Regions from separate parts of the Streptomyces sp. YGL11-2 genome, predicted to be linked through region 2. Evidence: predicted binding sites of a transcription regulator. Region 2 holds the regulator's gene; the other holds the start of a gene.

Region 1 (10,238 bases), on a different contig from region 2:
CCGGGGCGGCGGGCGCCGGGGTGGCGTGACGGCCCTTGCCGGGCGCCCGGGTGCCGTCGGCCGGGGACACGGTGTCCTCGGTGCGGGTGTGCTCGCCGGCGGTGCCGCCGGTGCCCGCGGGCGCGGCCGTGGCGTACGGGCCGGAGGACCGCGGGCCGTACGGGCTCGGTTCGGGCCCCTCGGCGGCGGGCGCGGTCTCCGGGGCGGCGGACGGCACGTCGGCGGCCGGGCGGACCGGCTCCGGCTCGGCCGGGGCGCCGAGCCCGGCCGCGTCGATGGCGCGCTCGGCCGCGGCCACGAACGGGTCCTCGGCGGCGGCCGGTTCGGCGGTTTCCACCGGTGCCGGCCGCGGGGCGTCCTGCGCGGCGGGCCGCGGCGCGTCCTGGGCGGCGGGCTCCTCGGCGGGCGCGGGGCCGCCCTGCGCGGCCGGCGCGGGATCCAGCCGGTTCAGCCGCGTCTGCAGGGTGTTGGAGTTCGCCTCCGCGACCGAGCCCGGCAGGCTCGGCGCGGTCCCGGCGCCGCCCTGTCCGGGCACGACGGTGCCGGGCGCCGGACGGGTGGGCAGGATCGAGCCTGGCAGCACGACGACGGCGGCGATCCCGCCCTGCTCCTGGGCGCGCAGCTGGACCCGTACGCCGTGCCGGGCGGCCAGCCGCACCACCACGTACAGGCCCAGGCCCAGCGCCTCGTCGACGGTCTCGGAGGTCGCGGCGGCCTCGCCCTCCGAGAGTCGCTCGTTGAGCTCCGCCAGCCGGTCGGGGGTCATCCCTATGCCCTCGTCCTGGACCGAGAGCATCAGCTCGCCGCTCTCCAGGAGCCAGCCGGACAGCTCGACATGGGCGTCCGGCGGCGAGAACGCGGTGGCGTTCTCCAGGAGTTCGGCGACCAGGTGGCTGACGTCGTCGGCGGCGAACCCGGCGACCTGCGAGTGCGGCGGCAGTGACCCGATGCGCACCCGCTCGTACCGCTCGATCTCGCTGACCGCGGCGCGCAGCACGTCCAGCAGCGGGACCGGCCCGGGGTGGTTGCCGCCGTGCTGCTCGGCGCCCGCCAGGACCAGCAGGTTCTCGCTGTTGCGGCGCATCCGCGCGGCGAAGTGGTCCAGCTTGAAGAGGGTTTCCAGCCGCTCCGGGTCCTGCTCGCTCTCCTCCAGCGACTCGATGACCCCGAGCTGGCGCTCGACCAGGCCGAGGGTGCGCAGCGCGAGGTTGACGAACCGGCCGTGCACGCCCGTGCGCAGCGCGGCCAGCCGCTCCTGGAGGTCGGCGACCTCCTCCTTGAGGGTCTCCGCCTGCTCCTGGAGCACCTCGCCCTGGGCCACCAGCCGCTGCCGGCCGCCTACCAGCCGCTTGCGCTCGCCCTCCAGTTCGGTGGTGCGCCGGGCCGCCTCGGCGACCTGCGCGTGCAGCGCGTTGACGGAGCGTACGGCGGCGGCGAACTCGTCGTTGCGGCCCGTGTAGTTGACGGGCTCCTCATGCGTGGGGTCCGCGGCCACCCGGCCGGCGCCGAGCCGCAGGGCGGCCAGCGGCTGGGTCATCGTGCGGGCGGCCCAGACGCCGGCGCCGACGGCCAGCAGCAGGCAGGCGCCGGCCAGCGCGATGCGGATCTCCAGCTGGTTCACATCGTCGTCGCGCAGGGTGCCCAGGCGCTGGACGTCGGCGGCGGCCATCGCGGACTGGGTGCCCCGCATCAGCCCGATCCGGGCGGTGAGCGCGGCCTGCACCCGGCTCCGGCTCAGCGCGATGGCGGCGGGGTCCAGATAGGGATGGTCGGTCAGTTGGGTCAGATAGCGCTCGGCGCCGTCGACGTCGGGGCCGTTGACGGTGCGCTGGTAGCGGTCCCGGCCGCCCTGGCTCGCGGCCTGGTTGAAGTCGTCCAGCGCGCCCTGCTCGCGGATGTGGGCGACCTGGGCGGCGGCGGTCAGCCGGGGCTGCGCACCGCCCGCCTTGAGCCCGGCCATCAGCAGCGCGCGGGTGCTGGCGGCCTGGTCGGCGGCCCGGCCGAGGGCGGGCAGCGCGCGGGTGTCGGCGTCCGCGGGGTCGGCCCGGCCGGGCAGCCCGCGGGCGATGTCGTCGCTGATCGCGCCGAGCGCCTGGACGACCTGGCTGTAGGCGTCGTGGACCTGGTCGGCGGTGGCGGACCCGGCGAGCGCCTTCTGGCGGGTCTGCGGCAGCTCCTTGAGGAGCTTGTCGGCGGCCGCGAACGCGGTGGTGGCGCCGGCCGAGCCCTGGGCGTCGGAGCGCAGCTCGCCGATCTGCCGGTCCACTTGGGCGCGCTGGGAGGAGGTGGGGGCCGCGCTGAGGTTGCTGCCGGTGCGCCCGGCGGCCACGTACGCGGTCATCGCGTCGCGCTCGTCGGCGAGGGAGTGCGCCAGGGTGATGGCGTGCGCGTTGAGCTGGGCCAAATCGACCAGTTGCTGGCTGGTGTCGGCGTTGTCGGCGACGGTCGCCAGGCCGGGGGCGCCGGCTCCGAGGACGGCGACGGCGACCACCGCGACGGCTCCCATGAGCCGGTTGCGCACCCGCGCGGGGCGCCGTTCCGTACCGTCCGCGCCACTGCCCGTCGCGCCGGGAGCCGTACCCGGTACCAAGACCGGACCGGCCGGTGAACCCGGCTTCCCTGCGCCGCCCCGAAGCCGCATCTTCCGCACCGCTGCTCGCATTCCTGTCTCGCCTGCCCACGCCGTGCCGGCGTCGCGGACCCGGCTCGCTCCCGTTTCGCGGGGCGGACCTGCGCGAAAACCGCGGCAGCGCACACAATTCCGCGAAGGGGAACAGCCCGGCTGTGCGCGTCGCGACGAACGTCCTGGCCCACCCCATTTGATCCGGGAAATGACCATTCCATCGGCGCCGCGCAGTGGCTCGGCAACACATGCCCGGCCACCTGAACGAGTGAACATCAAACGGAGTTTGACCATCAACTTCCGCGCGGTACCAATTCTGGCCGCAACCTCGCGCAGCCCCCGGACGGGTTTGGAGATGCGTGCCGGTCCTGGAAGGATGCGCGCCCGCAGCCGGACGTTCGGCCCGCCCGACCCGACGGCACCCCGCTGACCTGGCCGTACGCCACCACCGCAGGCAGCGCCCGGCCACAGTCGCGATCCGGCCACCTCCGGCAGACTTTCCGCCATGCGCATCGAACTCGCGACAGAGCCGGGCGATCCCCAACGCCCAAACGAGGACTACGCGTCCGTCGCCCTGCCCGCCTCCGGCCAGGGCGGCGTCCTGATCCTGCTGGACGGCGTGACACCCCCCGAAGGGGACTACGGGTGCGTCCATTCCGTGCCGTGGTTCACCGCGCGACTCGGCGGCGCAATGCTCGAACTGTCGGTTTCACACCGGGATATGACGCTCACTGAGGTGCTCGCCGCGGCCATCTCCAGGACGGCCGAGAATCATCGGGACACCTGTGACCTTTCTCACCCTCGCACTCCGCAGGCAACGGTGGTCGCCGCGCGCTGGTCCGACCGCACCGTCGACCACCTGGTGCTCTCCGATTCCGTCCTGCTTCTGGAGAAGGCGGACGGCTCGGTGCATCCCGTACAGGACACCCGGCTCGGCGAACTCCCGCCCGCGGTCCGCGAACAGCGCGCCGCCGTACGGGCCCTGCCGCGCGGCTCCGCCGAACGCGCCGCCGCGGCCGGCGCCTACGTCCGCGCGGTCGAGGCACTGCGCAACGCCGAGGGCGGCTTCTTCACCGCCGCCGCCGACCCGGCCGTCGCCGCCCGCGCGGTCACCGGCAGCACCCCGCGCGCGCGGCTGCGCTCGCTGACCGCGCTCAGCGACGGCGCGAGCCGCTGGGTCGAGGTCTTCCGGGAGGGCTCCTGGGCGGACTGCGTGGCGCTGGTGGCCACGTCCGGCCCGCAGGCGCTGATCGACCGGGTACGGGCGGCCGAGGCCGCCGACCCGGAGGGCGCCGCACACCCCCGGGGGAAGGCCCGGGACGATGCGGCGGTGGTCCACGTGGCCCCGTGACCGGACCGCGGCCGGGCGGCTCCGGCCACCGCTACCGGCACCGCCCCCGGCCGTCCTCCCCGGGCAGCCCCTCCCCTTCTCTCTCGCGTTCCCCCTCCTGCTCCCCTTGCTCCCCGGGCTCGCCCTCCTGTTCCTGCTCGGCGTTCAGCCGGTGCAGCAGGCGGGCGAGTTCGGCGACCTCGGCGCGGTCCCAGGAGGCCAGCCGGCGGGCATAGCGGGCGCGCCGGGCGGTGCGGACGCGGTCGAAGCGCGCGCGGCCCTCGTCGGTGATCCGCACCAGGACCGCGCGGCCGTCGGCCGGGTCCGGTTCGCGGGCGACCAGCCCGAGCCGCTCCAGGGCGTGCAGCTGGCGGCTTATGGTCGCCTTGCCGACGCCGAAGAAGCCGGCGAGGTCGGTGGCGCGCTGGGATCCGGCGTCGGCGAGCCGGATCAGCAGGCCGTAGGCGGCCGATTCGAGGTCGGGGTGCACCTCGCGGGACATCTCGCCGGACGAGGCGCGGGCGCGGCGGAGGAATACAGCCAACTCGCGCTCCAGGGCCAGGAACACGTGGTCCACGCCCATCGGTTCGCCGTCCGCCGTACCGCCGGCTCCGGTGTTGTGCACGTCAGCGCCCTTTCCCGCGTTTTCCTCTATTTCCAGCAATTCCCGCGTTTCACTGCCTGAAAATTTCTCTTCCGGGCCGCCGAAACCGCAGTTGGGCCAGTATTTCGCAGGATTAGACCAACGGAAGCCCCACGACCCTCTTTTGGCACGGGGGTCTACGCGCGTATCGTCTGATCTGGCATGGCCACACCAATCAGTGGTGCCAGTTCCTCCCCCCTCAAGGTCATTTCTCCGCAACGTCACCGCAGCGAGATCCACCGAGATCCACGGAGGCACGTATGCCCGTGCTCAGATCCGGAACCCCCCACCGCCCCGTGCACTCCCTCGCGACCGCGGCCGGAGCCCTCCTGGCGACCGTCGCCCTGCTCCTCGGCCTGCCCGGTACGGCCGGCGCGGCGGCCGGCCGGCACACCCCCGAACCCGCCCACCCCGACCAGGACTGGGCCGGCTCCCAGGTCGCCCGGCACGAGGGCGCCACGACCGGAATCCTGCCGCCGCCCTCGCTCACCGCGTCCGTCGAGGGCGTCGACGTCAGCAGCCACAACGGCAACGTCGCCTGGTCCACCCTCTGGAACAGCGGCGTCCGGTTCGCCTACGTCAAGGCGACCGAGTCCACCAGCTACACCAGCCCGTACTTCGCGCAGCAGTACAACGGCTCCTATCGCGCCGGCATGATCCGCGGCGCCTACCACTTCGCCACTCCCGACACCTCCGGCGGCGCCGCCCAAGCCGCCTACTTCGTCGCCCACGGCGGCGGCTGGTCCAAGGACGGCAGAACGCTGCCCGGCGCCCTGGACATGGAGTACAACCCCTACGGCGCGACCTGCTACGGGCTCAGCCCGACCGGCCTCGTCAACTGGATGAAGGACTGGTTCGCCACCTACAAGGCGCGCACCGGCCGGGACGCCGTGCTCTACACCTCCACCGGCTGGTGGAAGCAGTGCACCGGCAACTCCGCGGCCTTCGGCCGGATCAACCCGCTGTGGGTGCCGCGCTACGGCTCCTCGGTCGGCGAACTCCCGGCCGGCTGGGGCTTCCACACCATCTGGCAGTACACCTCGACCGGCCCGGCGGTCGGTGACCACAACCGCTTCAACGGGTCGATGGACCGCCTCCGGGCGCTGGCCAACGGGTGAGCGCACGGCGGCCGGCCCGTCCCCCGCGAGGGGGGCGGGCCGGCCGCCGCGGGCCGTCACGCCGCGAGCGGGACCCCGGGGTCGGCCCCCTGCGCCGCCGGGGTCAGGGCCAGCTCCAGCACCTGCCGGACATCGGCGACCGGGTGCACCTCCAGCGATGCCAGGATCTCCGCGGGAACATCGTCCAGATCCGGTTCGTTCCGCTTGGGGATGATCACGGTCGTGATGCCCGCCCGGTGCGCCGCCAGCAGCTTCTGCTTGACGCCGCCGATCGGCAGCACCCGCCCGGTGAGCGAGACCTCGCCGGTCATCGCGACGTCCGGCCGCACCTGGCGGCCCGAGAGCAGCGAGGCCAGCGCGGTGGTCATCGTGATGCCCGCGCTGGGGCCGTCCTTGGGGACGGCACCTGCCGGTACGTGCAGATGCACCCCGCGCTCCTTGAGGTCACCGACCGGGAGTTCCAGCTCCGCGCCGTGCGAGCGCAGGAAGGACAGCGCGATGTGCGCCGACTCCTTCATCACGTCGCCCAGCTGGCCGGTCAGTTGCAGCCCCGACGCCCCGGTCTCCGGATCCGCCAGCGACGCCTCCACGTAGAGCACGTCGCCGCCGGCGCCGGTGACCGCGAGGCCGGTGACCACACCGGGCACCGCGGTCCGCCGCTCGGCCGGGTCCTGGGCCGACTCCGGGGTGTGGTGCGGGCGCCCGATCAGCGGGCGCAGCTGCTCCACGCCGACCGTGAACGGCAGCTCCCGCTCGCCCAGTTCGTGCTGGGTCGCCACCTTGCGCAGCAGCCGGGCGACCGACCGCTCCAGATTCCGTACGCCCGCCTCGCGGGTGTACTCGCCCGCCAGCCGGCGCAGCGCCGCGTCCTCCAGGGTCACCTCGCCGGGCTCCAGGCCGGCCCGCTCCAGCTGGCGCGGCAGCAGGTGGTCCCGGGCGATGACGACCTTCTCGTCCTCGGTGTAGCCGTCGAGCCGGACCAGCTCCATCCGGTCCAGCAGCGGCTCCGGGATGGACTCCAGGACGTTGGCGGTGGCCAGGAACACCACGTCGGACAGGTCCAGTTCGACCTCCAGGTAGTGGTCCCGGAAGGTGTGGTTCTGGGCCGGGTCCAGTACCTCCAGGAGGGCGGCGGCCGGGTCGCCCCGGTAGTCCGAGCCCACCTTGTCGATCTCGTCGAGGAGGACCACCGGGTTCATCGAACCGGCCTCCTTGACGGCCCGCACGATCCGGCCGGGGAGCGCGCCGACATACGTCCGCCGGTGGCCGCGGATCTCCGCCTCGTCCCGTACGCCGCCGAGCGCGACCCGGACGAACTTCCGCCCCATGGCCCGCGCGACGGATTCACCGAGCGAGGTCTTGCCGACGCCGGGCGGTCCCACGAGAGCCAGCACCGCGCCGCCCGCCCGTCGCCCACCACCACCCCGGCCCGAATCGCTGCGCGATGCCCCTTTCGATGGGCCCCCGACGAGCCCCAGCCCGCGCTCCGACCGCCGCTTGCGCACCGCCAGATACTCGCTGATCCGCTCCTTGACGTCCACCAGCCCGGAGTGGTCGGCGTCCAGGACCCGCCGGGCACCGGCGATGTCGTAGGCGTCCTCGGTGCGTTCGTTCCACGGCAGTTCCAGGACGGTGTCCAGCCAGGTGCGGATCCAGGAGCCCTCCGGGCTCTGGTCGCTGGCCCGCTCCAGCTTGTCGACCTCCTTCAGGGCGGCCTTGCGGACCTCCTCCGGCAGGTCGGCGGCCTCGACCCGGGCGCGGTAGTCGCCCCCCTCGTCCTCGGGATCGCCGTTCAGCTCGGCCAGTTCCCTGCGGACCGCCTCCAGTTGCCGCCGCAGCAGGAACTCCCGCTGCTGCTTGTCGACGCCCTCCTGGACGTCCTTGGCGATGGACTCGGCCACGTCCTGCTCGGCCAGATGGGAGCGCAGCACCTCGGTGGCGTACTTCAGGCGGGCGACCGGGTCGGTGGTCTCCAGCAGCCGGAGCTTCTGCTCGGTGGTCAGGAACGGCAGGTATCCGGAGTTGTCGGCGAGCGTCGGCACGTCGTCGATGCCGGCGACCCGGTCGACGACCTGCCAGGCCCCGCGCTTGCGGAGCCAGCTGGTGGCCAACGCCTTGTATTCCGTGACCAGTTCGGCGACCGCCCCCGGGAGGGGCTCGGGCGCCTTCTCCTCGACGGGGGTCCCCTCCACCCACAGCGCGGCCCCCGGCCCGGTCGTGCCCGAGCCGATCCGCACCCGGCCCAGGCCGCGGATCAGCGCCCCGGGGTCGCCGTCGGACAGCCGCCCGACCTGCTCGATCCTCCCCAGCGTGCCGATCGCCGCGTACGTCCCGTCGACCCGGGGCACAAGCAGCACCCTCGGCTTGTTACCCGAAGGCCCCGAAGGACCCGAAGACACGGCGGCCTGCGCGGCCTCCACCGCCGCCCGTACGTCGGCGTCGGACAGGTCCAGCGGCACCACCATGCCGGGCAGGACGACCTCGTCATCGAGGGGCAGCACGGGCAGGGTGAGCGATGCGGATGCCGGCGACTCAGCAGTCATGATCTCCCCTTCGGCAAGCAAGTTGAGCTTTATCCACTCAATGCCAGGGCGTCCACGGATGTTCCGGCCACGCGTTCGCTGTGAGCGATCAACGGGGCAACTGGGCGCGGGCACACGCGCGGAGGGCCCGACCGCAGGGAAGTGGGGAGGAAGAAGCAGCGGGGAGAAGAGGACGGGCTACCGGGCTACCAGTGGGCGGGGCGGCGCAGCCCCGGCGGCAGCTTGGTGGCCGCATCGCCACGGGCCGCGTTCACCTGCGCCTGGGTCAGGAAGATGCTGCCCGTCAGATCCGCACCGCGCAGATCGGCATCCCGCAGATCGGCCCCGATCAGGTCGGCGCTGCGCAGATCGGCGCCCTGGAGGTCGGCGGCGATCAGGTAGGCCCCCCGGAGGTTGGCTCCCCGCAGCTGCGCGCCCTTGAGCCGGGCGCCCATCAGGTCGGCCCCCCGCCGCTCCTTCTTGCGGCCCGGGACCTGCGCCCGTACGAGTTCGCTGACCCGCAGCAGCAGGGCGTTGACCTCGCCCCGGTGGGCGGCCACGTCCACGCCGGCCAGTTCCTCGGCGCCGCCGAGCGTCAGCCGCTCGGTCGTCTCCTGTACGGCCCGCAGCTCGCGGTGCACCGGACGGGCCGCCGGCAGCGTCAGCGCCTCGGCCAGGTACCAGAGCAGCTCGTGCAGCTGCCGCATCACGCCGAACGCGGCGAACATCGCCCGGGCGGTCCCCGGCGCCTGCCGCCAGTCCTTCCCCTCGAAGGTGACCTGGGAGACCTTCTGGCCGGCGCCGAAGCACTCGAAGACGGTGCAGCCGGAGAAGCCGCGCGGCCGCAGCTCGGCGTGGATCCCGCAGCGGAAGTCGGTCCCCAGGTTCGGGCAGGGCCGCCCGGCCTCCTTGTCGACCGCGAAGTCCGCCGAGGCCGCGAACGGCAGCGCCACACAGCACAGCCCGAAGCAGCTGCCGCAGTCGGAGAGCAGCGGGAGCCGAGCGGCGTCCGGGGCCTGCGGAGGCGTCGGTTCGCGGTCCTTCGACGGGCGGCGGTCGTGCGACACGGCTCTTCTCTGCTCCTACGGCCGGCGGGCGCGCTCGGTCGTGGCGCCCGCGAAGGGCACCATTCTCCGCCACGACGCGGCGGTCTCCGTAAGGAATTGACGGTCTCCGCGAAGAAGTGGCGGCGCCGGGCGCGCGGGGCGCCTCAGTACGTTCGCGGGGCGCGCAGGGCCGGGTGCCCCAGGTCCCCGAGGAGCGGCGCGGGCCCGGCGCGCTGGTCGCGCCAGCGGCGCAGCAGCGGCCAGGCGGCCACGCCCAGGGCGAGCGAGAGCAGATGGCCCCAGTCGGTCATCGGGTCGACAGAGGTCAGCAGATCGGTGACGCCCATGGAGCCGACGGCGGCGAGCAGGGGCCAGCGCAGCCAGCCGGGCAGCAGGACCGCCAGGGCTCCCGTGCAGGTCATCACGCCGAAGCTGATGCCGTAGTCGAGGCGGTGCAGCGCACTGTCCGGCAGCCGGCCCGCGGCCACGGAGAAGCCGACCGGCATTTCGGTGGCGAGGGTGGCCAGCGCATGCCCGCCGAAGAAGACCGCGGCGGTGCGCGGCCCGCCGATCCGCCGCTCCAGGGCCGTCACCACGACGAGGAAGACCAGGGCGAACGAGGAGCCGAGTCCGCCCGCTATCCACAGGGCGCTGGCGACCAGCACCAGCAGCGGGTCGTGCGCGAGATGGGTCACGTCCGTACTGGAGCCCTGGAGCAGCGAGGCGACCAGGGCGGGGTCGCCGTGGTCGGCGAAGAGCGAGGTGGCGACGAGCAGCAGCGCGTAGCCGAAGGTGAAGGGGGTGCCGGTGGGAGTGGGGAGCAGCCGCCAGGGCCTCAGTCCCGTCCACGGGCGGCGGGCGTCGGCGTCCGGCGCCGCACCGCCGGCGGCGTCCGCGGCCGCCGTGGCCGGCGCCACCGCCGCCACCGCCGCGTCGCCGCGCTGCCGGGGCATGCC
Region 2 (10,238 bases):
GTGTACGCCTTGGGCCACAGCGTCCGGCGGTTCCAGTCGTCGATCGCCTCCAGCAGCTTCGACTTCTCGTCGATGCCGTGGGCACGGTCGTAGAACGTCCGGACGGAGAAGATCTGCTGCTCCTCCTCGCCCCGGAACATGAAGTACGTGCGGAACTGCTCCCACGGGGCGGCGAGGTCACCCTCCTCGTCGACTACGTACTTCAGCTCCATCTGGTCGAGGAGCTGCTTGACCAGGTCCTGGTCGGGCACGACGGGACCATCAGGCCCCGACGGCTGCGGTTCGGGCTGGCCCCCGAAATTCGGAATCGAGGACGGGTCGATGCTCACCGTGGAATTCCCTTCGTATGGTCTCTGCCATCCTCCCCCATATGCGCCCCGTCCTGGCAACCCCGGACCGGCAGACGCCGCGCATCCGGGGTGGCCGGAGGGCGCGGCGCCGCAGGACGGTCAGCCGGCCGGTCGAGCGGCCGCCACCGTCAGGCCCTCGCCGTCCCCGTCCACGTCCACCCGGACGGTGTCCCCGTCGAGCACCTCGCCCGCCAGGATGGCGCGCGCCAGCTGGTCGCCGATGGCCGTCTGGACCAGGCGGCGCAGCGGCCGGGCACCGTACGAGAGGTCCGGCGCCGGGGCGTCTGCGACCGGCTCCCGGCCGAGCCAGGCGAGCCAGGCCAGCGCCCGGTCGCTGACGTCCAGGGTGAGGCGGCGCTCGCTCAGCCGGTGCTGGAGGTGGCTCAGCTGGAGCTGGGCGATCCGCTGGAGCTGGTCGGTGCCGAGGGGGTGGAAGACGACCAGGTCGTCGAGGCGGTTGAGGAATTCGGGGCGGAAGGAGGCGCGGACCGCCTCCAGCACCTTCTCCTTCTTCTGCTCCTCCTTCAGGAGCGGGTCCATCAGGAAGGCGGAGCCGAGGTTGGAGGTGAGGATGAGGATGGTGTTGCGGAAGTCGACGGTGCGGCCCTGGCCGTCCGTGAGGCGGCCGTCGTCGAGCACCTGGAGCAGGATGTCGAAGACCTCGTGGTGGGCCTTCTCGACCTCGTCGAGCAGCACCACGCTGTACGGGCGGCGGCGGACCGCCTCCGTCAGCTGGCCGCCCTCCTCGTAGCCGACGTAGCCGGGCGGTGCGCCGACCAGCCGGGCCACGCTGTGCTTCTCGCCGTACTCCGACATGTCGATCCGGACCATCGCCCGCTCGTCGTCGAAGAGGAAGTCCGCCAGCGCCTTGGCCAGCTCGGTCTTGCCGACACCGGTCGGGCCGAGGAAGAGGAACGAGCCGGTGGGCCGGTCCGGGTCGGCGATACCGGCGCGGGTGCGGCGCACCGCGTCGGAGACCGCGCGCACCGCCTCGCCCTGGCCGATCAGCCGCTTGCCCAGCTCCTCCTCCATCCGCAGCAGCTTCCGGGTCTCGCCCTCCAGGAGGCGCCCGGCCGGGATGCCGGTCCAGGAGCCGACCACGTCCGCGATGTCGTCCGGGCCGACCTCCTCCTTGACCATCGGCTCCCGGGTCCCGGCGCCCTTGGCGGCCTCCTGCTCGGCCTCCGCCCGCGCGGCCTCCTCCAACTCCCGCTCCAGGGACGGGATCTCCCCGTACAGCAGCTTGGAGGCGGTGTCGAAGTCGCCGTCGCGCTGGGCGCGTTCGGCCTGGCCGCGCAGTTCGTCGAGCCGCTCCTTCAGCTCGCCGACGCGGTTGAGGCTCTGCTTCTCCTTCTCCCAGCGGGCGGTCAGACCGCGCAGGTCCTCCTCCTTGTTGGCAAGGTCCTTGCGCAGCCGCTCCAGCCGCTGCACGGAGCCGGCGTCGGTCTCGTTGCGGAGCGCCAGCTCCTCCATCTTGAGGCGGTCGACGGCACGCTGGAGCTCATCGATCTCGACGGGGGACGAGTCGATCTCCATCCGCAGCCGGGAGGCGGCCTCGTCGACCAGGTCGATGGCCTTGTCGGGGAGGAACCGGGAGGTGATGTAGCGGTCCGAGAGGGTGGCCGCGGCGACCAGCGCCGAGTCCGCGATCTGCACCTTGTGGTGGGCCTCGTAGCGGCCCTTGAGCCCGCGCAGGATCGCCACCGTGTCCTCGACGGTCGGCTCGGCGACCAGCACCTGCTGGAAGCGCCGCTCCAGCGCCGGGTCCTTCTCGATGCGCTCGCGGTACTCGTCGAGGGTGGTGGCGCCGACCATCCGCAGCTCGCCGCGGGCCAGCATCGGCTTGAGCATGTTGCCCGCGTCCATGGACGAGTCGCCGCCGGCGCCCGCGCCCACGACCGTGTGCAGCTCGTCGATGAAGGTGATGATCTGGCCGTCGCTGTCCTTGATCTCGGCCAGGACGGTCTTGAGCCGCTCCTCGAACTCACCGCGGTACTTCGCGCCGGCGACCATCGCGCCCAGGTCGAGCGCGACCAGCCGCTTGTCGCGCAGCGACTCGGGGACGTCGCCCTTGACGATGCGCTGGGCCAGCCCCTCGACGACGGCGGTCTTGCCGACACCCGGCTCGCCGATGAGGACCGGGTTGTTCTTCGTACGGCGGGACAGCACCTGCACCACCCGCCGGATCTCGTGGTCCCGGCCGATGACCGGGTCGAGCTTGCCCTCGCGGGCCGCCGCGGTGAGGTCCGTGCCGAACTTCTCCAGCGCCTTGTACGTGCCCTCCGGGTCCGGGGTGGTCACCCGCCGGCCGCCGCGGCTCGCCTCGAAGGCGGCCAGCAGCTTCTTGGCCGTGGCGCCCTGCTGCTCCAGCAGTTCGCCGGTGCGCCCGCCCTTGGCGGCGATGCCGATGAGGAGGTGCTCGGTCGAGATGTACGCGTCGCCCAGGTCCTTGGCCCGCTGGGCGGCGTCCGCGATGACGGCGAGCAGCTCGCGGTCCGGCTGCGGCGGGGCCACGGTCGAGCCCTGCACGCTGGGCAGCCCGGCGAGCTGGCGCTCGGCCCCGGAGCGCAGCGCGACGGCGTCCGCCTCGACGGCCGCCAGCAGGTCCATGATGTTGGCGTTGTCATCGGGCCGCCCCGCCAGCAGCGCGAGCAGCAGATGCGCGGACGTCATGTCCGCATGCCCGGCGGCGATCGCCCGCTCATTGGCGGCGCTCAGCGCCTCCCGGCTCTTGTTGGTCAGCTCGGCGTCCACGTCCTCGTGATCCTCCTCGTGCCCTGTGCGCTGCGCGCGCTTCTGCGTACCGATCCCGCCGCGGGGGCTAGCCCTGCTTTGGCCAACGTGCGATAAGTTGAGTCTATTCCACTCAAGGTTCCTTTCCCACCCACGGGTGAACCGACCGGACACCGCCACCGGGGCGCGCAGTCGCCCGGCAGTCTGGGAGGCATGACCGCCAAGCCCCCCCCCGCGAGACCGACGCCCAGTCCGCGATCCTGCTGGAGATCTTCCACGAGCTGGACGCGGCAGCACCCAAGTGCGTACGGGCTCAGCTCATCGAGGGCGAGATGGTGGTGACGACGGCACCGGCCGGGAACCACGAACACTGCCTCAGCAGCTTCACGGAGCAGCTGTTGCGGAACCGCCCAGATTTCGACCTATCCGCGCACAAGGGGCTGATCCTGCCGTCGTCCGGCTCGCATCCCGACAACCACGTGATCCCCGACTTGACGATCGTCGGAACCCGGGAGTTCCGGGGCACCCCGCCGTGGTGGAGACCCGGCGCGGAGCTGAAGATGGTCATCGAGGTGACGGGCGACCGGCCGGAACTCGACCGAACCGCCAAGCGCCGCAGCTATGCCCTCGGAGGCACGCCTCTCTATCTGCTGATAGACCGCGACCGAGCCACCGCCATGCTCTTCCACGAGCCCTCCGACGGCGATTTCGAATCGCACGTCACTACCCCCTTCGGCAAGCCCCTCCCCCTCCCCGCCCCCTTCTCCTTCGACCTGGAGACGGCCGACTTCCTCTGACCCTCCGGCCCCCAACTACCCTGGCCCCCATGGCCCACGACCTGAGCGCCCTCGCCCCCGAGTACCTCGCCTTCTGGGGCGAGTACTTCATGCCCACGCTGACGACCCTGCGTACGGACGGCACACCGCATGTCGTGCCGGTCGGTGTCACCTACGACGCCGGGCAGCGGATCGCGCGGATCATCACCCGCAAGGACAGCACCAAGGTCAAGAACGTCCTGGCCGCCGGAGCGGACGGGGCCACCGTGGCGGTGTGCCAGGTGGACCGCGGTCGCTGGGCGACGCTGGAGGGCACCGCCCGGGTGCGTACGGACGCCGAGTCGGTGGCCGACGCGGTGCGCCGGTACGCCGAGCGGTACGGCCGGACCCCGGAGCCCAACCCCGATCGCGTCATGATCGAGATCTCGGTGACCAAGGCCCTCGGACGGGCCTGAGAGCCCGCGGCCCAGTCCCTTTCACGAGCCCCTTCGACGAGTCCCACGCGTTCCACGAGCCCCGTTCCGGACCCGTACGCGCGCCGGGCGGCGCCGTGTCCGCGCACTGGTCCGGACCTGGCCGAAAACGAACCCTCCGGATCCGCCATCGGGCGCCTTCCTGGTACTCAGGAACGGCAGGAACGAACACCTCCGCACAACGGCGAGCGGCATCGGACCTGTCCCGGGCACAAAGACGGCAGCTGGAGGCCGCATGGCGTCGGCATCACGTATCGCGACGACCGTTCCACGCCGTCCGCGCCCCGTCCCGCCCCGGCCGTACGCCGAGAACTGCCCCCGGTGCGGCGGCCAGCTCGCCGTGAACCAGGACGGCTGGAAGATCTGCCATGCCTGCGGATACGCCTCGCCACCCGGTGCAGCCCCTCCACCGCGGGCCGTCGGCGGGAGTATCGTCGCCCCCACAGTCGCCACGCCCCGGAGGGCACGATGAACTCGGTCCGAGTGACGGCGATCGCCTGCCTGATGCCGCTGTCCGAGCTGGACGAGGATCCGTTCCTGGTCGACGACCGCAGCCAGCACGACATGTGCAAACAGTGGGCGGCAGCCCGTGATTACCACCTGACCTGCCAGCTCAGCCTGCACCAGCTGCGCGTCGACCACAACGCACTGTGGAGCGACGTCGAAGAGGGCCGGGTCGATGTGTTCGTGACGCCCAACCGCCGGGCGCTGGAGTACGCCATCGACGGGGCCGACGAGTTCGGCCGGCGGTGCGCGGCGGCGGGCGTCCGCCTGGAGACCGCCGATCTGGACGAGCCGGTCTACACGCTCGCGATGAAGTCCCATGTGCACCGGCGGCTTTCGATGCCGACCGCGGGATACAACGGCTGCTGACGACACGCGAAGGGCCGGGGTGGTCTCCCCGGCCCTTGCGCGCACGGACGAGTGGCGGTGGCGCTCCGCGCGCTACTCCGACGACCGCTTGGGCCGCCACACCACCAGCGCACTGGTCTGCTGCACGTCCTGATACGGCACCAGATCGCGGCGGTACGAGGCGTGCACCGCCGCCTCCCGCTGCCGCATCGCGCTGGCCGCGCCCTCCAGGGCGCCCTGGAGCTCGGCGACCCGCTGCTGGAGGGCCGCGACCTGGTTCTCCAGCTCGATGATGCGCTTGATGCCGGCGAGGTTGATGCCCTCCTCCTGCGACAACTGCTGGACGGTGCGCAGCAGTTCGATGTCGCGGGCGGAGTACCGGCGGCCCCGGCCGGCGGTACGGTCGGGGGAGACCAGGCCCAGGCGGTCGTACTGCCGCAGGGTCTGCGGATGCAGGCCGGAGAGCTGAGCCGCGACGGAGATGACGTACACCGGCGATTCATCGGTCAGTTCATACGGGTTACGACGCTGCCCGCCCCGGCTGTCCATCTCAAGCTCCCTTCGCGGCCTTGAACAGCTCTGCCCGCGGGTCCGGGCCCGCGGTCGCCTCGCGATAGGTCTCCAGCGACTCCCTTGCCTTGTCGCTGAGATCCCTGGGAACGATCACCTCTATGGTGACCAGCAGATCACCGCGGGTGCCGTCCTTACGGGCCGCGCCCTTGCCGCGGGCCCGCATCGTGCGTCCGTTGGGAGTGCCGGCCGGCAGCTTGAGCTTCACCGGCGGTCCGCCCAGTGTCGGCACCTTGATCTCGCCACCGAGCGCGGCCTCCGGGAAGGTGACCGGCACCGTGACGGTGAGGTTGTCGTCCTTGCGGCCGAAGACCGGGTGAGCGTCGACATGGACGACCACGTACAGATCGCCGGCCGGGCCGCCCTGTTCACCGGGAGCGCCCTTGCCGCGCAGCCGGATGCGCTGCCCGTCCGAGACGCCCGCGGGGATGCGGACCTGCATCGTGCGGGCACTGGTCGCCCGCCCGCTGCCCTTGCAGACGTCGCAGGGGTCCTGGGCGATCAGGCCGCGGCCCTTGCAGTCGGCGCACGGGTCGGTGAGCGAGAAGCCGCCGCCCGCACCCCGGCTGACCTGACCGGTGCCGACGCAGTTCGGGCAGACCCGAGGCGTACCGTTTTTGTCGCCGGTGCCCGAACACGCCTTGCAGGGCGCCTGGCTGGACATCCGCAGCGGGACCGTGGCCCCGTCGACCGCCTCGGTGAAGCTGAGCGTCACCTCGGACTCGATGTCCTGGCCGCGGCGCGGCTGCGTGCGCGTACCGGTGCCGCCGCGGTTGAACAGGCCGCCGAAGACGTCGCCGAGCCCGCCGCCGAAGCCGCCGGCGCTGCCACCCTGACCGTGCGAGCCCCCGAAGAGGTCGCCCAGGTCGAAGTTGAAGCTGCCGCCGCCTCCGGGGCCGGGCCTAAAGCCGCCGTTGCCGAACAGCGCCCGGGCCTCGTCGTACTCCTTGCGGCGCTTGGCGTCGCCCAGGATGTCGTTGGCCTCGGAGATCTCCTTGAAGCGCTCCTCGGCCTTGGCGTCGCCCTTGTTGGCGTCCGGGTGGAACTCGCGGGCCAGCTTGCGGTACGCCTTCTTGATCTCCGCTTCGGTGGCGTCCTTCGGGACGCCGAGGACCTTGTAGTAGTCCTTCTCGACGAAGTCCTTGGTGCTCATCCCCGACGTCCCTCCTTCCGCGCGGTTCTCTCTGCCGCCCTTACGTCAGCCCTCGTCCGGGCCACCGCTCTCCTCGTCCGAAGCCTTGGCACCCTTGGCGCCCTTGGCACCCTTGGGGCTCTTGGCGTCCTCGTCGGAGGCGGACTTGGCGCTCTGCGCACCCGGCTGCGGTTCGGCGACGGCGACCCGCGCGGGGCGGATCGTCCGCTCACCGATGCGATACCCGGGCTGCAGGATGGCGACGCATGTCGTCTCCGTCACGTCCGGCGCATACGAATGCATCAGCGCTTCGTGGATCGTCGGGTCGAAGGGCTCGCCCTCCTTGCCGAACTGCTGCAGACCGAGCTTGGAGGCCACGGTCTCCAGTGATTCGGCGACCGACTTGAAGCCGCCGACCAGTTCGCCGTGCTCACGGGCCCGGCCGACGTCGTCGAGCACCGGAAGGAGCTCGGACAGCAGATTCGCCGCGGCGATCTCCTTGACCGTGACCCGGTCCCGCTCCACCCGGCGGCGGTAGTTCTGGTACTCCGCCTGGAGCCGCTGGAGGTCCGCCGTGCGCTCGTTGAGCGCCGAACGCACCTGGTCCAGCTGCGCCTGGAGCGCCACGTCCTGTACGTCCCCGGCCGGGGCCGAGCCCGCCTTGTCGGCGGACTCGGCCTGCGCCGCGTCTTCGGGGGCGGCGTCGGAGGGGACGTCGGGCTTCTCGTCGAAGCCCGGGGTCTCCTCCGTCACGCCGCACCGTCCTTCTTGGGCTTCTCGTCGTCGACGATCTCGGCGTCCACGATGTGCTCCTCGGCCTTGGCCTGCTGGCCGGCCTGGGCGCCCTCGGCACCGGCCGCACCCTGCGCGGCCTGGGCGTCGGCGTACATGGCCTGACCCAGCTTCTGCGAGACGGCCGCGACCTTCTCGGTGGCGGTGCGGATCTCGGCCGTGTCCTCGCCCTTGAGCTTCTCCTTCAGCTCGCCGACGGCGGTCTCGACCTCGGTCTTCACCTCAGCGGGGACCTTGTCCTCGTTGTCCTTGAGGAACTTCTCGGTCTGGTAGACCAGCTGCTCGCCCTGGTTGCGGGTCTCGGCGGCCTCGCGGCGCTTGTGGTCCTCGTCCGCGTAGCGCTCGGCCTCCTCGCGCATCCGGTCGACCTCGTCCTTCGGCAGCGAGGAGCCGCCGGTGACGGTCATCTTCTGCTCCTTGCCGGTGCCTAGGTCCTTGGCCGTGACGTGCATGATGCCGTTGGCGTCGATGTCGAAGGAGACCTCGATCTGCGGGACACCGCGCGGGGCCGGCGGCAGACCGGTCAGCTCGAACATCCCGAGCTTCTTGTTGTACGCCGCGATCTCGCGCTCGCCCTGGTAGACCTGGATCTGCACGGACGGCTGGTTGTCCTCGGCCGTGGTGAAGATCTCCGACCGCTTGGTCGGGATGGTCGTGTTGCGCTCGATGAGCTTGGTCATGATGCCGCCCTTGGTCTCGATGCCGAGGGACAGCGGGGTGACGTCCAGCAGGAGGACGTCCTTGACCTCGCCCTTGAGGACACCGGCCTGGAGCGTGGCGCCGATGGCGACGACCTCGTCCGGGTTGACGCCCTTGTTGGCGTCCTTGCCGCCGGTCAGCTCCTTGACCAGCTCGGCGACGGCCGGCATACGGGTCGAGCCGCCGACCAGGACCACGTGGTCGATGTCGGACAGCGCGATACCGGCGTCCTTGATGACGTTGTGGAACGGGGTCTTGCAGCGGTCGAGCAGGTCCGCGGTCAGCTGCTGGAACTGGGAGCGGGTGAGCTTCTCGTCCAGGTGGAGCGGGCCCTCGGCGGAGGCGGTGATGTAGGGCAGGTTGATCGTCGTCTCGGTGGACGACGACAGCTCGATCTTCGCCTTCTCCGCGGCCTCGCGCAGGCGCTGGAGCGCCATCTTGTCCTTGGAGAGGTCGACGCCGTGGCCGTTGGCGAACTGCTTGACCAGGTAGTCGACGACGCGCTGGTCCCAGTCGTCACCACCGAGGTGGTTGTCGCCGTTGGTGGCCTTCACCTCGACGACGCCGTCGCCGATCTCCAGCAGCGAGACGTCGAAGGTGCCGCCACCGAGGTCGAAGACCAGAATGGTCTGGTCATCCTTCTCCAGGCCGTAGGCCAGGGCGGCGGCGGTCGGCTCGTTGACGATCCGCAGGACGTTGAGACCCGCGATCTCGCCGGCCTCCTTGGTGGCCTGGCGCTCGGAGTCGTTGAAGTAGGCGGGGACGGTGATGACCGCGTCCACAACCTTCTCGCCCAGGTACGCCTCGGCATCCCGCTTGAGCTTCTGCAGGATGAAGGCGCTCATCTGCTGCGGGTTGAAGTCCTTGCCGTCGATGTTGATCTTCCAGTCGGTGCCCATGTGGCGCTTGACCGACCGGATGGTCCTGTCGACGTTGGTGACCGCCTGGCGCTTCGCGACCTCGCCGACCAGCACCTCGCCGTTCTTGGCGAAGGCGACGACGGACGGCGTGGTCCTGGCGCCCTCGGCGTTGGTGATGACGGTGGGCTCACCGCCTTCGAGAACACTGACGACGGAGTTCGTCGTGCCCAGGTCGATGCCGACCGCACGTGCCATTTCGATTCCTCCAGCTGACTTGAGTGGAACAGGCTCAAGAGTGCAGCACAGGTGCAAACCTGTCAACAGAGCTGAGTCGAGCCCACTCAACTTTTATATGGCCCTTATCCTCACCGGGCCGCCACTCAAGACGCGGACCCCCGACGGAGGGTTGCCCGCGCGACACAGATCACCGGCCGGGCGGCTTCATGAGGCCCGGAATACTGGGTAACCTCAGCCGCAGACCCAAAAAGTTACTGCTTAGTAGTTCCGCTCGGATCCGGCTGATCTGGTCGCGCAGATCCCACAGATCCTTCTGATTTCGCCCGCTCTCGCAGGTTCGAGGAGCCCCCAATGCAACTCGCCGCGATCATCGTGTCGCTGGTCCTAATCGCGGTCGGCGTAGCGCTGTTCGGCCGTGCCATCCTGCAGATCTACCGCCAGCTGCGGCTCGGCCAGTCCGTCCCCGCCGGTACCCGCACCGACGAGCCCGTGCAGCGCACGGTCACGGTCGCCAAGGAGTTCGTCGGCCACACCCGGATGAACCGCTGGGGCGTCGTCGGCGTGGCGCACTGGTTCGTGGCGGTCGGCTTCCTCACCCTGCTGCTGACGATCGTCAACGCCATCGGCCAGCTCTTCAAGGCCGACTGGCTGCTGCCGTTCCTCGGCAACTGGCTGCCCTGGGAGCTCTGGGTCGAGGGCATGGGCACGCTGACGACCGTGGGCATCGTCGTCCTGATCGTCATCCGGCAGCTGAACAGGCCGGG

What was found. Region 2 encodes HspR, which represses chaperone genes until heat shock. Its sites were predicted from a motif close to TTGAGNNNNNNNNNCTCAA; they were not measured.
Region 1: the regulator HspR is predicted to act here: its motif matches at 8,280-8,298, upstream of lon (endopeptidase La).

The regions. Positions count from the first base shown of each region.
Region 1 is NZ_JBNHIN010000003.1:132,996-143,233, reverse strand. It holds gene ACO1BR_RS05270 (nitrate- and nitrite sensing domain-containing protein) at 1-2,506, opposite strand, end outside; gene ACO1BR_RS05265 (hypothetical protein) at 3,129-3,974, shown strand; gene ACO1BR_RS05260 (MarR family winged helix-turn-helix transcriptional regulator) at 4,006-4,536, opposite strand; gene ACO1BR_RS05255 (lysozyme) at 4,857-5,714, shown strand; gene lon (endopeptidase La) at 5,771-8,257, opposite strand; gene ACO1BR_RS05245 (pentapeptide repeat-containing protein) at 8,443-9,303, opposite strand; gene ACO1BR_RS05240 (rhomboid-like protein) at 9,447-10,238, opposite strand, start outside.
Region 2 is NZ_JBNHIN010000002.1:384,916-395,153, reverse strand. It holds gene ACO1BR_RS04120 (YbjN domain-containing protein) at 1-329, opposite strand, end outside; gene clpB (ATP-dependent chaperone ClpB) at 450-3,104, opposite strand; gene ACO1BR_RS04110 (Uma2 family endonuclease) at 3,416-3,880, shown strand; gene ACO1BR_RS04105 (pyridoxamine 5'-phosphate oxidase family protein) at 3,910-4,314, shown strand; gene ACO1BR_RS04100 (hypothetical protein) at 4,801-5,205, shown strand; gene ACO1BR_RS04095 (heat shock protein transcriptional repressor HspR) at 5,278-5,733, opposite strand; gene dnaJ (molecular chaperone DnaJ) at 5,735-6,907, opposite strand; gene grpE (nucleotide exchange factor GrpE) at 6,953-7,639, opposite strand; gene dnaK (molecular chaperone DnaK) at 7,636-9,492, opposite strand; gene ACO1BR_RS04075 ((Fe-S)-binding protein) at 9,826-10,238, shown strand, end outside.